Regions from separate parts of the Streptomyces sp. CA-111067 genome, predicted to be linked through region 2. Evidence: riboswitches for the same ligand, from Rfam matches in the RefSeq annotation. Region 2 holds a riboswitch; the other holds the start of a gene.

Region 1 (7,260 bases), 1.5 Mb from region 2:
GTCAAACCACTCTTGGGGTGAATATCACTCGGCGTGGCGAGTGTGGCGATCGTTGACGCACCCCTGGTGACTGCCTAACGTCGGAGCGGAAAGTCCCGATGGCACGTGCCGTGCGCGCCGCCCCGGGACGCGAAGGGACGGAGGGCGGCGTGAGAAGCACCGGCGACGGTCTGGCGACCGGCGACGCATTTCCGCCCCGGGGGGCTCTGACCTGTGCCTCCGGCGCCCCGGCCGGCGATGTGGTGCCCGAGCAGGTCGGCTACCGCGGTCCCACCGCGTGTGCCGCCACCGGCATCACCTACCGGCAGCTCGACTACTGGGCCCGCACCGGCCTGGTCGAACCCTCGGTCCGCTCCGCACAGGGCTCGGGCGGCCAGCGGCTGTACAGCTTCCGTGACGTGGTGGTGCTGAAGATAGTCAAGCGGCTGCTCGACACCGGGGTGTCGCTGCAGAACATCCGGACGGCGGTGCACCACCTGCGGTCGGTGGCCCCGTCCGAGCTGGCCCGGGTCACCCTGATGAGCGACGGCGCCACGGTGTACGAGTGCACCTCGCCGCACGAGGTGGTGGACCTGCTCCAGGGCGGCCAGGGGGTCTTCGGGATCGCCGTGGGGGTCGTCTGGCGGGACGTGGAGAGCTCGCTGTCCCAGCTGCACGGAGAGCGGGTGGACACCGGGGAGACCCTGGTCGGCCACAATCCCTCCGACGAACTGGCCGCCCGGCGCAATCGGGCGGTCTGACCGGCCCGGATCCGGGAATCGCCGGAATCGGTTACGGGGGACCTGCCGCAGGGCGTGAACCCGGCCCTACGGTCATGAACCGGCCGCCGTGCCGTACAGATGTACGGCTTATGTCGGTGCTGTGCGGCACTATCGGTAATCGTGAGAAGTGCGCCGACGATCCTGCACCTGGACATGGACGCGTTCTTCGCCGCGGTCGAGCAGGCCTCCAAGCCGAGCCTGCGGGGCAAGCCGGTGGTGGTCGGCGGCCTCGGGCCCCGCGGCGTCGTGGCGACCGCGTCCTATGAGGCACGCGTGCACGGCGTCCACTCCGCGATGGCCACCGCACACGCCCGCAGGCTGGTGCCCAACGCCGCCTACCTCATCCCGCGCTTCGGCCTCTACCGGCGGATCAGCGAGACGGTGATGGCGCTGCTGGCCGAGGTCTCCCCGCTGATAGAACCGCTCAGCCTGGACGAGGCGTTCCTCGACCTGGAGGCCGGTACCGCCGGTGCCACCGGTACCGTCGGCGCCGACCCGCGGACCGTCGCCGTCGAGCTGCGCGCCCGGATCCTGTCGGCCACCGGGCTGACCGCCTCCGTGGGCCTGGCCGGCTCCAAGCTGCTCGCCAAGATCGCCTCCGAGCAGGCCAAGCCGGACGGCCTGGTGGTGGTCGAGCCAGGCACCGAGCAGGCACTGCTCGACCCGATGCCGGTACGCACGCTGTGGGGCGTCGGCCCGGCCACCGCCGAGCACCTGCGCAGGGCCGGCATCTTCACCGTGGGCGAGATCGCCAGGACCGGCGAATCGGAGCTGGTACGGCTGCTGGGCAAGGCACACGGCGCCTCGCTCTACACGATGGCCGCCGGCCTCGACAACCGGCCGGTGGTCGCCGACCGGGACGTGAAGTCCATCTCGGTGGAGGACACCTACGACAGTGACCTCACCGACCGCGCCCATGTGCGGTACGAGATCGACCGGCTGGCCGACCGCTGCGTGCAGCGGTTGCAGGGCGCGGGCCGCTCGGGGCGCACGGTGGTGGTCAAGGTCCGCCGGTACGACTTCTCCACCCTGACCCGCTCCGAGACGCTGCGCGCGCCCACCGACGACCTCGGCGTCGTACGGGAGACCGCCCGCAGGCTCGCCGAGTCCGTCGACACCACCGGCGGCGTACGGCTGCTCGGGGTGGGCGTGGCGGGACTGGCGGACTTCACCCAGGAGGACCTGTTCGCGCAGGCGCAGAACGAGAAGCGGGCGGACGGCGAGCCCGCGCCGCCCGAACTGCCCTCGGCCCCGCCGCCGGTGACCGAGCGGGCCGGCCGCCGCTGGCTGCCCGGCCAGGACGTCGAGCACGCCGAGTACGGGGCCGGCTGGGTGCAGGGCAGCGGCGTCGGGCGGGTCACGGTCCGCTTCGAGGTGCCCTCCGACCTGCTGCCCGGCCGGGTGCGCACCTTCCCGGTGGACGACCCTGGGCTGTCGCACAGCGAACCGCTGCCACTGGTGCCCGAGGGGCCTCTGCCGGGGCGGAGCGTGCCGGTTCAGCTCTTGTCGGCGCCGTTGGCCGATCCGGAGGCCGACCCCGACGGGGAACCGGAAGGCGGCCCTGACGGTGATCCCGAGGGCGGCCCGGACGGCGGCTCGCCGCCGGCCAGCTCGCCGAAGTCCCGGTCGGGCGCGGGCGCCGGCGGCGCCACACCGTCGGACGGCACTTCCATCCCGTAGTGGTGGTAGAGCTGCAGCTCCTGCTCGGGCGACAGATGGCGGCCGACGCCGAAGTCCGGCGCGTCCCTGATCAGCGCCTTCTTGAACGGCACCCGCAGCTCGTCCTGGACCAGCCGGCTCGGCTCCAGCGGCACGAACGCGTCCCGGGTGAACAGGCCGGTGCGTACCGCGGCCCACTCCGGCGCGCCGGTGGCGTCGTCGAGATACACCTCGTCCACCGTACCGATCTTCGCGCCGTCCCGGTCGAAGGCGCGGCGGCCGATCAGGCTGCGCGGATCGATGTCCGTCTGCACGGTCCCTCCAACCAAACGACGACGGCTGTCGAGTACCAGCCAAAGGCACAACCGCCCCGGTGTCGACTCGAACCGGCCCGCTCAGCGCGCCGACCGGCCGGTCCGGCCCGTTCGTTCGACGCGCTGGTAGGCTTGATCCCGGCTGTATACCCCATGCGGGAGAGTCTCAGGGAGCGCGCGAGGACGCCGCCCCAGGAGACGCCGAAGGAGCAACTCCTCCCCGGAATCTCTCAGGCATCCGTACCGCATGGGCAGGTCACTCTGGAAAGCAGGACCCGCTCCGGAAACGCCTTCCGGTACGTGTCCTCACCGACGGTGAAAGCCGCCCCGGCCGGGGCGGTGAAGCTCTCAGGTTCCGATGACAGAGGGGGAGGCCGTACGGGTGCCCGCGCCGCGGCACCCCCGAAGGTCGTCACTGACCAGGAGGCCGCCGCCGATGAACGACCGCCGCAATTCCCGCCGGGCCCCGCTCGCCGCCCTCGAAGCGGGCGTCCCGTTCGACCGCCGCCACATCGGCCCCGACTCCGGGGCGCAGGCCAAGATGCTCGCCCAGATCGGCTACGGCTCGCTGGACGAGCTCACCGACGCCGCGGTGCCCGGCGCGATCAGGAGCGAGCAGGCGCTCGCCCTGCCCGCCGCGCGGACCGAGGCGGAGGCGCTGGCCGAACTGCGCGCGCTGGCCGACCGCAACCAGGTGCTGGCCCCGATGATCGGCCTCGGCTACTACGGCACCTTCACCCCGCCGGTGATCCTGCGCAACGTCATGGAGAACCCGGCCTGGTACACCGCCTACACGCCCTACCAGCCGGAGATCTCGCAAGGCCGGCTCGAGGCGCTGCTGAACTTCCAGACCGTGGTCGCCGACCTCACCGGGCTGCCCACCTCCGGCGCCTCGCTGCTCGACGAGAGCACCGCCGCCGCCGAGGCGATGGCGCTGTCCCGCCGGGTCGGGAAGGTCAAGGGCGGGGTCTTCCTGGTCGACGCCGACACCTTCCCGCAGACCACCGCGGTGATCAGGACCAGGGCAGAACCCACCGGCGTCGAGGTCGTCGTCGCCGACCTGAGCGACGGCATCCCGGCCGAGGCCGCCGAGCGCGGGATCTTCGGCGTCCTGCTGCAGTACCCGGGTGCCTCGGGCGCGGTGCGCGACCTGCGGCCGGTCGTCGAGCGGGCGCACGAGCTCGGCGCGGTCGTCACGGTGGCCGCCGACCTGCTGGCGCTGACCCTGCTGACCTCGCCGGGCGAGCTCGGCGCCGACATCGCGGTCGGCACCACCCAGCGGTTCGGCGTGCCGATGGGCTTCGGCGGCCCGCACGCCGGCTACATGGCGGTCCGTGAGTCCTACGCCCGCAACCTGCCCGGACGGCTGGTCGGGGTGTCGGTGGACGCCGACGGCGACAAGGCGTACCGGCTGGCGCTGCAGACCCGCGAGCAGCACATCCGCCGGGAGAAGGCCACCAGCAACATCTGCACCGCGCAGGTGCTGCTCGCCGTGATGGCCGGGATGTACGCCGTCTACCACGGCCCCGACGGCCTCGCGCAGATCGCCCGCCGCACCCACCGCTACGCCGCGGTGCTGGCCGCCGGGCTGCGGGCCGCCGGTGTGCGGATCGTGCACGAGGACTACTTCGACACGCTGACCGCCCGGGTGCCGGGCCGGGCCGCCGAGGTGGTGGCCGCCGCCCGCGAGGCCGGCGTCAACCTGCGGCTCACCGACACCGACCTGGTCGGCGTCTCCTGCGACGAGACCACCGACCGTGCCGCGGTCGCGGCGGTACTGGCCGCCTTCGGCGCGGACGGCGGCGCCGACCTCGACGCGCTGGACGCCGGCACCGAGGACGCGCTGCCCGCCGCCCTGCTGCGCACCGACGAGTACCTGACCCACCCGGTGTTCCACCAGCACCGCAGCGAGACGGCGATGCTGCGCTACCTGCGGCGGCTCGCCGACCGCGACTACGCGCTGGACCGCGGCATGATCCCGCTGGGCTCGTGCACCATGAAGCTCAACGCGACCACCGAGATGGAGCCGGTGACCTGGCCGGAGTTCGGCGCGCTGCACCCCTTCGTGCCGGTGGAGCAGGCCGAGGGCTATCTGACGCTGATCCGCGGCCTGGAGGACCAGCTCGCCGAGATCACCGGCTACGACAAGGTCAGCCTGCAGCCCAACGCCGGCTCGCAGGGCGAACTGGCCGGGCTGCTCGCGGTGCGCGCCTACCACCGGAGCAACGGCGACACCGGCCGCACGGTCTGCCTGATCCCGTCCTCCGCGCACGGCACCAACGCCGCCAGCGCGGTGATGGCCGGCATGAAGGTCGTGGTGGTGAGGACCGGCGCCGACGGCGACGTCGACGTGGCCGACCTGCACGCCAAGATCGACCAGCACCGCGCGGAGCTCGCCGTGCTGATGGTGACCTACCCGTCCACGCACGGCGTCTTCGAGGACAACATCACCGACATCTGCGCCGCCGTGCACGACGCGGGCGGCCAGGTCTACGTCGACGGCGCGAACCTCAACGCGCTGGTCGGCCTTGCCAGGCCCGGCCGGTTCGGCGCCGACGTGTCGCACCTGAACCTGCACAAGACCTTCTGCATCCCGCACGGCGGCGGCGGCCCCGGCGTCGGCCCGGTCGCGGTCCGCGCGCACCTGGCGCCGTACCTGCCGAACCACCCGCTCCAGCCCGCCGCGGGCCCGGCCACCGGCGTCGGCCCGGTCTCGGGCGCGCCCTGGGGCTCGGCCGGCATCCTGCCGATCTCCTGGACCTACGTCCGGCTGATGGGCGGCGAGGGGCTGCGGCGCGCCACCCAGGTGGCCGTACTCAGCGCGAACTACCTGGCCAAGCGGCTCGAACCGCACTTCCCGGTGCTCTACGCGGGGCCCGGCGGCCTGGTCGCGCACGAGTGCATCATCGACCTGCGCCCGCTGAGCAAGGAGACCGGTGTCAGCGTGGACGACATCGCCAAGCGGCTGATCGACTACGGCTTCCACGCGCCGACCATGTCGTTCCCGGTGGCCGGCACCCTGATGATCGAGCCCACCGAGAGCGAGGACCTGGCCGAACTCGACCGGTTCTGCGAGGCGATGATCGCGATCCGCGGCGAGATCGACCAGGTCGGCTCCGGCGCCTGGCCGGCCGGCGACAACCCGCTGCGCAACGCCCCGCACACCGCGGCCGCGCTGGGCGGCGACTGGGAGCACCCGTACAGCCGGGCCGAGGCGGTCTTCCCCGGCGGGCTCAGCCCGGCGGACAAGTACTGGCCGCCGGTGCGGCGGATCGACGGCGCCTTCGGCGACCGCAACCTGGTCTGCTCCTGCCCGCCGATCGACGCCTACGAGAGCTGAGGGAGGCGACGGCCGCCGCGCCTTCCGGCCGGCGGCGGCCCGTCCCACCGGGCGCGGACGCGACGAAGCCGGTTCCGCTGGACTCAGGGGAACCGGCTGGGCGGGCTGGTGCGGCGGTCAGGCCGCGGTGGTGATGTGCTCGGTGCCGAGCGGGCGGTGCGGTGCGATGATCTCCCCGTCCGGCAGGAGTTCGCCGGTGTCCTCGAAGAGCACCACCCCGTTGCACAGCAGGCTCCAGCCCTGCTCCGGGTGGTGGGCCACGGTGCAGGCGGCCTCACGGTCGGAACACTCTGCGGTAGGGCACTGCGGTACGTGTGTGCACATGGTCGATGGTGTCTTTCGCTGCGGTAGGTGAGTGGTGCGGCTGGTCGCGTCGTCTGCGTGGTTCATCTCCGTCCCCCCGTTCATGCGTGCGGCCGATCTCAGTGTTGCTCTACCGGCGTGGATCCGCAGGTATTTCACCGAGGCTGTGCTCAATCGATGGAGACGCGTCACACATCCGGGTGGTTGCGTATCTCACATGTTCATGACGGAACCGGCATATGCCGAACGCGCCGGTGCCCCCGCGACCGGTCGGTCGCGGGGGCACCGGAAGGCCGGGCCCTGCCGTCAGGCGGGCGATCCCGCGAGCGGCGGCGGCACCAGCCGGACGCTCAGCACCGAGGCGAGGTCCACCAGCCGGTGCACCCGGTGCGAGGTGATGCCCGGCGGCGCCGGCGCGAGCGGCACCAGCAGATCCAGCGGATCGGGCTGCGCGGTGGCCGCGTCGGCCCGCGGATCGCTGTGCAGCCACAGCGCCAGCATGTAGAGCCCGGGCACCGACAGCAGGTGCGGCTGGTACGCGGTCGGCAGCAGATCGGCCTGCCGCAGCGCCCGCTCGGTGGAGGTCAGGAACGGTCCCTCGGAGAAGCGGGAGAACACCCAGCCGTCAGGCGTCAGCACGGTCTCGCCCGCGGCGGCCACCAGTTCCCCCGACCTGATATGGAACCGCCAGCCGGTCAGCCGCGCCTGGGGCAGGCCACCGGGGACGGCGGCCGGTTCGAACACATGGACAGGCAGCGGGTGTTCGGGGGTCAGCGGCCCTTCGGCGGCACGCAGTGCCGGGGTACGGGCTTCGAGGACCGCGGACGGTGAGCTGAGCGCAGCCAGGACGCTGACCAGTGCTGGTGGAGGTGCTGGGGGTACA
Region 2 (7,260 bases):
GGTGGCCGGGTCGAGCCGCAGGTCGAGCCGGTCGAGCAGCGCGGTGGAGCCGATGATCGGGCCGCCGGCCGGCGGGTCGTTGCCGGGCACGCAGGCGTCGTAGCCGGGCATCTCCGGCGGGGTGGCGCTGGTGCGGACGTCGTCGGGCAGCGCGGTGAGGTCGCCGTAGCCGGCCAGTACGCGCAGCCGCTCGACCTCGTTGCCGTCGGCGTCGAACTGGTAGAGGGAGGCCTGCCCGGTGGACAGCGAGCGGCCGGTCCGTACGGTCTGCACGCGGATGACGGCGGGGCCCGGCAGCGAGGCGGTCAGGTAGTGCCCGGTGATCGTGATCGGGTCGTCCTGGGCGAGCTCCGCGCGGAGCGCGCGGCCGACGGCGGCGAGCAGGAACCCGCCGTTCACGGCGGAGACGATGACCCAGCCGGGCGAGAGGTCCAGGTCATACGTGCCCGGCTCGCCCGGGCGGGCCTTTACCGCGGTGTCGCGGTCGAATTCGCTGTCGCCGGGGGTCGCGCGGGTCGCTGCAAGTGCCATGAGTGAGATGTTACCCGTCAGTAGAAGCAACGTGTCCAACGTGTTCCGCCGAAGTCAACACCGCCCGCCTCCCCCCTCTTCCCGGCCCGCGGCCCGAGGCCCGCCACCGGCCGGTGGCCCGGCAACAACAGCACCAGCCCCCTCGCCCCGGCGGCCCGGCGCGCCACCGCCGTGGCTCGTCGCGCAGTTCCCCGCGCCCCTGGCGAGGACGCGCCCGCAGGGGCGCGGGGAACTGCGCCACCAGCCACCACCGGCCGGGGGCCCGACGGCGACCGCAACCACCCCACCGGACCGGAGCCCGCGGGCGCCCCCGGCATCACCAGGGGCGCGGGGAACTGCGCGACCAGCCACCACCGGCCGGGGGCCCGGCGGCGACCGCAACCACCCCACCGGGCCGGAGCCCGCGGGCGCCCCCGGCATCACCAGGGGCGCGGGGAACTGCGCCACCAGCCCCCACCGGCCGGGGGTCCGGGGGCGGCGGGAACCAGGCCGCCGGGGCGGTGGACAGTCGCGTCACCCGGGGCGCACGGGGAAAGGGCGCTACCGCGCCGGAGGCGGGCGGGTACGGTCGGGGGGTGAATGAGCGGCTGCGCGCGGTGTGCGACCTGATGATGCCTGTGGTGCGGGAGATGGCCGGGCGGCACGAGTACGACGGGCGGGTGCAGGACCTCTCGCCGGACGGCGTGCGCGCCGCGCTCGGCGCGCTCGACCGCGCCCGGCGGGACACCGGCCGGCTGACCCACAAGCACGACGAGGCCCACCTGCGCGTCTTCGAGAAGTCGCTCCGCGTCCAGTTCGGCGACCTCGAACTGCACCGCCGCGACCCCTACCAGCACCTGTCCAACCTCGAACTCGCCTGCTACGACCGCGAGTACGCCTCCCGCCGGGAGCGCGCCGCGGCCCGCCGGGAGCATCTCGCCCAGTGGCCCGACGCGGTCGCCGGCGCGCTCGCCTCCCTCGACCAGGTCGCCGCCCCCGTCGCGAGCGCCCTGCTCGGCGCCGCCCACGGCCTCGCCTTCGACCTCGACGCGGACCGCGGCCCGGTGGAGGCCGCCGCGCTGGCCGCGCACGCCCGCCTCATCCAGCACCTGGAGAGCGCCGCCCGCACCGGCGACCCCGACCCGCGGCTCGGCGGCCCCGCGCTGGCCGCCCTGATGGGCAGCGCCGAGGGCCTGAAGGTCGACCTCACCGCCCTGGCCGCCACCGCGGAGGCCGAACGCGCCCGCCTCACCGCACTCCTCACCGACTCCTGCCACGCCCTCGACCCCAGCCGCACGGTGGACGAGCTGATCCCGGAACTCCTCGCCGACCACCCGTCCGCCGACGAGGTGATCCCGGCGGCGGAGCGGCTGACCGCCGAGGTCATCGCCTTCGCCGACGAGCACGGCCTCGCCCCGTACCTGGACGGCGAGTGCCTGGTCGGCCCGGCCCCGCCGTCCCGCCGCTGGGCGATGGCCATGATGACGTGGGCGGCGCCCGGCGAGGACAGCGCGCCGTCCTGGTACCACGTCACCCCGCCGGAGCCGGAGTGGCCGGCCGAGGAGCGCGAGGAGTGGCTGACGGTCTTCAGCCGCACCAGCCTGCCCGCGATCACCGTGCACGAGGTGGCGCCCGGCCACTTCGCGCACGGCAGGGCGCTGCAACGGGTCAAGGGCCCGGTCCGCCGGATGCTGCACAGCCTGGCCTTCTGCGAGGGCTGGGCGCACCACGTGGAGGAGGTCTGCCTCGAAGAGGGCTTCCGCGCCGCCGACCCGCGGTTCGCGATCGGCGTCGCCCTGGAGGCGCTGGTCCGGGTCACCCGGCTGACCTGCGCGATCGGCCTGCACACCGGGGCGATGGACCTGGAGGAGGCCACCTCGCTGTTCGTCCGCGACGCCCACCTGAGCAGGACCGCCGCCGCCTCCGAGGCCCGCCGCGGCACGTTCGACGCCGGCTACGGCCGTTACACCTGGGGCAAGCTGGAGATCATGCGGCTGCGGGAGAAGGCGCGCCGCCGCTGGGGCGCGGACTTCTCCACCCGCCGCTTCCACACCGCGCTCCTCGAACTGGGCGCCCCGCCGCTCGGCCTGCTGGACGCGGCGCTGGACGGGCCGGGGAAGCAGCACAAGAAGTAGACCGGCACGCGCGGCGGCCGGTACGGGGCCGGGCCCGTACGCCCGTCAGCGGGCTCGTACCCCCGTCAGTACGAGCGCGACGCCTGTCCCCACGCCGCGCCGCCCCCGTACGCGTCACGGTCGAAGAACGGCTGCCCGTTCGCCCGCAGCCACAGCGCCACCGGGTCGTACCCGTCCGCCATCGCCACCGTCGAGACGGCCAGCCCCTCCGGCACCCCGCCGACGGCCTGCTGCATCATCAGCCGCACCGCTTCTACGGCCTGCGCCGTGGCCTCGTAGACCTCCACGCCGATCGCGAGATACGGCTCGCCGAGCGCCGGCTGCACCCAGGCGCGCCGCAGCGCCCGTACCGCCGTGGTGCGGTGCGCGGCCTGCGCGAGGAGCGCGTAGAACTGCGGGATCTGGAGTGACGGTTCGCCGATCTGCAACGGGCCGGCGGGCAGCAGGTCGAGGCCGCCGGCGATCCTGCGCAGGTCGGCCCACGGGACGCCGACCCCGCCGCCGGGCGCGTGCGGGTTGAGCCACAGGCCGCAGCGGTCGGGGAACAGCGTCAGCGCGATGTCCCGCCCGGAGACCACCTCGTGCTCCCTGCTCCAGCCGCTCGCGGCCATCTCGCGCGGCGAGGTGAAGCAGGGCGCGTAGCCTTGGCCGCCGATCTCCATGCTGCCGTACTGGGCGTCGGCCGAACCGGCGGCGCCCTGCCAGAGCAGCATCCACACCTGGCCCTCGGCGAGGGAGGCGAGCAGGTTCTCGTATGCGTCGAACCGGCCGGGTGCCACCTGGAGCAGCATCTGCTCCACCTGGCCGGCCGGGGCCGCACCGCCTTGCGCGCCCGCGATCACTGGGACCGTCCCTTCCCCTCGTTCGGTCTCCGGCGCACGCCGTGCGCCGCTCGCCATCAAACCAGGTCGAGCCGCCCGGGCGGAACGCCGACCGGTCCTCTCGGCGTCGCGGTTCCGGCCAGTCCGGCGGCGGTCAGCCGCGCGCGTAGAACGGCTGGACCACGTCCAGCATCCAGTCGCCGACCGGATCCTGCGCCACGTCGAGCAGGATCAGGTGCACCGCCCAGGTCAGCGGCACGGTGCCCAGCGCCCGGCCGATCGCGTCCATCGCGGCGGCCCTGTCCTCTTCCTGCCAGCGGTCCAGCTCCACCCCGACGAACAGCGCGGGCGGGTCGTCCTCCACGACGGCGAGCGCCCGGCGGGCGCTGAGGACGACCGGGGTGACGGCGAACTCGGCGGCGGCGCCGGCCAGGAAGTCCACCGGTTCCTCGTCGGGCGCGGGCTCCCACAGCCGCACCCGGCCGCCGGGCGGCGGCGGCAGCCCGCGCTCGCGGTGCGCGCCGCGGTCGGGGCGGCACAGCTCGGCGACGGCGGCGGGCGGCAGCGGCACTCCGACGGCGCCGCCGGGGTTGACCGCCATCCCGACGGTGGGCGGCAGGCCGCGGGCGAACTCGTGCACCGGCGCGATCGTGCAGGGCATGCCGTCGGCCGCCTGCCGGAACTGCTGCTCGGAGCTGAACACCGGCACGTAGCGGGCGCCGTCGAGCTCGACGGTGGGCAGATCGAGGTTGCGGGCGTCCGGCGCGCCGCCGTTCGGCAGCGGCACCCACACCCGGGAGCGGCCGAGCACTTCCAGCAGCCGGGGCCCGGCCGAGGGGTTGCCGAGGCTCGCCGTCAGCACCTCCTCCAGCTCGTTGGCCGGCCATATGAACGGTGCCGGATTCTCCATTTCCACCCTTGTCCGTCCTTGTGCCCCTGTGCGGCTGTCCTGCCGGGAAACCCTAGCGGCTGCGGGCCGGGCCGGGCACGTATCGGCCACGCGCGTGCGATGATGGCCGGACAACTTGCATAACGGCCGTTGGAGGCCGCGCGGGAGAGTTCCGGCCCTGACGGGGCCGGGCGCCGAAGGAGCAAGTCCTCCCTTGAATCTCTCAGGCACAGATACCGCGCGGGCGAGGCAGATCTGAAAAGCGGGCGGACCCGGCCAGGGCCCGCCCCACCCAAGGTGCAAACCGGCGACCCTCGGGGGTCACGGTGAACCTCTCAGGTTCCGATGACAGATGGGGAGGCCGGGGTCACCCCGACCCGGCCCGATGTCCCGCTGCCGTCCATCCCTGGGAGATTTTCCGATGAGTGACCGTCCGCCGCTACCGCACGCCGAGCAGTCCGCCGCGCCTGTTTCCCGCCGTACCGCACTCGACGCGCTGCACCGGGGCCTGGGCGCCACCATGACCGACTTCGCCGGCTGGGACATGCCGCTGCGCTACGCGAGCGAGCGCGAGGAGCACCAGGCGGTACGCACCCGGGCCGGCCTCTTCGACCTCTCGCACATGGGTGAGATCGCCGTGACGGGGCCGCAGGCCGGGCAGGCGCTGGACTACGCGCTCGTCGGCCATCTGTCGGCGCTGGCCGTCGGCCGGGCCCGTTACACGATGATCTGCGCGGCCGACGGCGGCATCCTGGACGACCTGATCGTCTACCGGCTGGCCGAGCAGGAGTTCATGGTCGTCGCCAACGCCTCCAACGCGCAGAGGGTGCTGGACGAGATCACCGCGCGGGCGGCCGGCTTCACCGGCGCGGCCGTGCGTGACGACCGGGACGCGTACGCCCTGCTCGCCGTGCAGGGCCCGGCCTCCCCCGGCATCGTCACGTCCCTCACCGACGCCGACCTCGACGGCCTGAAGTACTACGCCGGGCTGCCGGCCACCGTCGCGGGCGTGGACGCGCTGCTGGCCCGTACCGGATACACCGGCGAGGACGGCTTCGAGCTGTTCGTCGCGCCGGCCGACGCCGAGCGGCTGTGGCAGGCGCTCACCGAGGCGGGCCGGGAGGCCGGCCTGGTGCCGTGCGGGCTGTCCTGCCGTGACACCCTGCGCCTTGAGGCGGGCATGCCGCTGTACGGGCACGAGCTGACGGCCGCCGTCACGCCGTTCGACGCGGGCCTGGGCCGAGTGGTGAAGTTCGACAAGCCCGGTGACTTCGTGGGCCGGGACGCGCTGGCCGCGGCGGCCGAGAAGGCCGCGGCGCAGCCGCCGCGCAAGCTGGTCGGCCTGGTCGCCGAGGGCCGCCGGGTGCCGCGGGCGGGCTACCCGGTGACGGGCGAGGGCGGCGCGGTGATCGGCGAGGTGACCTCGGGCGCGCCCTCCCCCACGCTGGGCGCGCCGATCGCGATGGCGTACGTGGACGCGGAGTACGCGGAGCCGGACGCGGCCGGGGTCGCGGTGGACATCAGGGGCGCGCGGGAGCCGCACCGGGTGGTGGCGCTGCCGTTCTACCGGCGACAGCGCTGAGCGCTCCCCGGCGGGGCGGCCCGGGTGGCCGCGCACGCTGGGCTTTTGCTTCTCTAGGCTTCAGCTCGTCCGCGGTCCCGCGTGCGAGCGCACCCACACATCCGGGAGGATTCCGTCATGAGCATCAATCCGCAGGACCTGCGCTACAGCAAGGAGCACGAGTGGCTGTCGGCCGCAGAGGCCGGGGTCGCCACCGTGGGGATCACCTCGCACGCCGCCGACGCGCTCGGTGACGTGGTCTTCGTCCAGCTTCCCGAGGTGGGCGCGACGGTGGCCGCCGGCGAGACCTGCGGCGAGCTGGAGTCGACGAAGTCGGTCAGCGACCTGTACTCGCCGGTGTCGGGCGAGGTGACCGAGGCCAACCAGGACGTGGTGGACGACCCGTCGCTGGTCAACACCGCGCCGTTCGCGGGCGGCTGGCTGTTCAAGGTGAAGGTGTCCGACGACGCGGCCGAGCTGCTGTCCGCCGACGAGTACGACGCCTTCATCGCCGGCTGACGTCCCCTCTCCTCTCTCCCCTCTCCACTGCCCTCTGCCCTCTGCCCGGCCGCGCGCCCTCCCTCACCAGGAAGACCCCATGTCGTTGCTGAACCAGTCCCTGCACGAGTTCGATCCGGACGTCGCCGCCGCGGTGGACGCCGAACTGCACCGCCAGCAGTCCACCCTCGAGATGATCGCCTCGGAGAACTTCGCCCCGGTGGCGGTCCTGGAGGCCCAGGGCTCGGTGCTCACCAACAAGTACGCCGAGGGCTACCCGGGCCGCCGCTACTACGGCGGCTGCGAGTTCGTGGACGTGGTCGAGCAGCTCGCCATCGACCGGGTCAAGGCGCTGTTCGGCGCCGAGGCCGCCAACGTCCAGCCGCACTCCGGCGCGCAGGCGAACGCGGCGGCGATGTTCGCGCTGCTCAAGCCGGGCGACACGATCCTGGGCCTGGACCTGGCGCACGGCGGGCATCTGACCCACGGTATGAAGATCAACTTCTCCGGCAAGCTGTACAACGTCGCCGCGTACCACGTGGACGAGAAGTCCGGCCTGGTGGACATGGCCGAGGTGGAGCGGCTGGCCGCAGAGCACCGGCCGCAGCTGATCGTCGCGGGCTGGTCGGCGTACTCGCGGCAGCTGGACTTCGCGGAGTTCCGGCGGATCGCCGACGAGGCCGGCGCGTACCTGATGGTGGACATGGCGCACTTCGCGGGCCTGGTCGCGACCGGGCTGCACCCGTCGCCGGTGCCGTACGCGGACGTGGTCACCACCACGACGCACAAGACGCTCGGCGGGCCGCGCGGCGGGGTGATCCTCTCGAAGGCGGAGCTGGCCAAGAA

The links. A riboswitch is a leader RNA that binds a small molecule or an ion and turns the genes downstream of it on or off. The one in region 2 is predicted to bind glycine.
Region 1: linked by a shared signal. The riboswitch ahead of gcvP (aminomethyl-transferring glycine dehydrogenase) and the one ahead of gcvT (glycine cleavage system aminomethyltransferase GcvT) in region 2 are both predicted to bind glycine.

The regions. Positions count from the first base shown of each region.
Region 1 is NZ_CP192103.1:8,369,678-8,376,937, forward strand. Features, by position in the region: gene ACQPW6_RS36940 (MerR family transcriptional regulator) at 150-740, shown strand; partial or broken gene ACQPW6_RS36945 (DNA polymerase IV) at 882-2,231, shown strand; gene ACQPW6_RS36950 (PRC-barrel domain-containing protein) at 2,258-2,734, opposite strand; glycine riboswitch at 2,881-2,990, shown strand; glycine riboswitch at 3,005-3,109, shown strand; gene gcvP (aminomethyl-transferring glycine dehydrogenase) at 3,171-6,074, shown strand; gene ACQPW6_RS36960 (DUF5999 family protein) at 6,192-6,398, opposite strand; gene ACQPW6_RS36965 (hypothetical protein) at 6,684-7,260, opposite strand, start outside.
Region 2 is NZ_CP192103.1:6,832,425-6,839,684, reverse strand. Features, by position in the region: gene ACQPW6_RS30285 (thioesterase family protein) at 1-531, opposite strand, end outside; gene ACQPW6_RS30280 (DUF885 family protein) at 1,107-2,645, shown strand; gene ACQPW6_RS30275 (enhanced serine sensitivity protein SseB C-terminal domain-containing protein) at 2,711-3,487, opposite strand; gene ACQPW6_RS30270 (enhanced serine sensitivity protein SseB) at 3,621-4,376, opposite strand; glycine riboswitch at 4,508-4,604, shown strand; glycine riboswitch at 4,605-4,717, shown strand; gene gcvT (glycine cleavage system aminomethyltransferase GcvT) at 4,777-5,937, shown strand; gene gcvH (glycine cleavage system protein GcvH) at 6,055-6,435, shown strand; gene glyA (serine hydroxymethyltransferase) at 6,515-7,260, shown strand, end outside.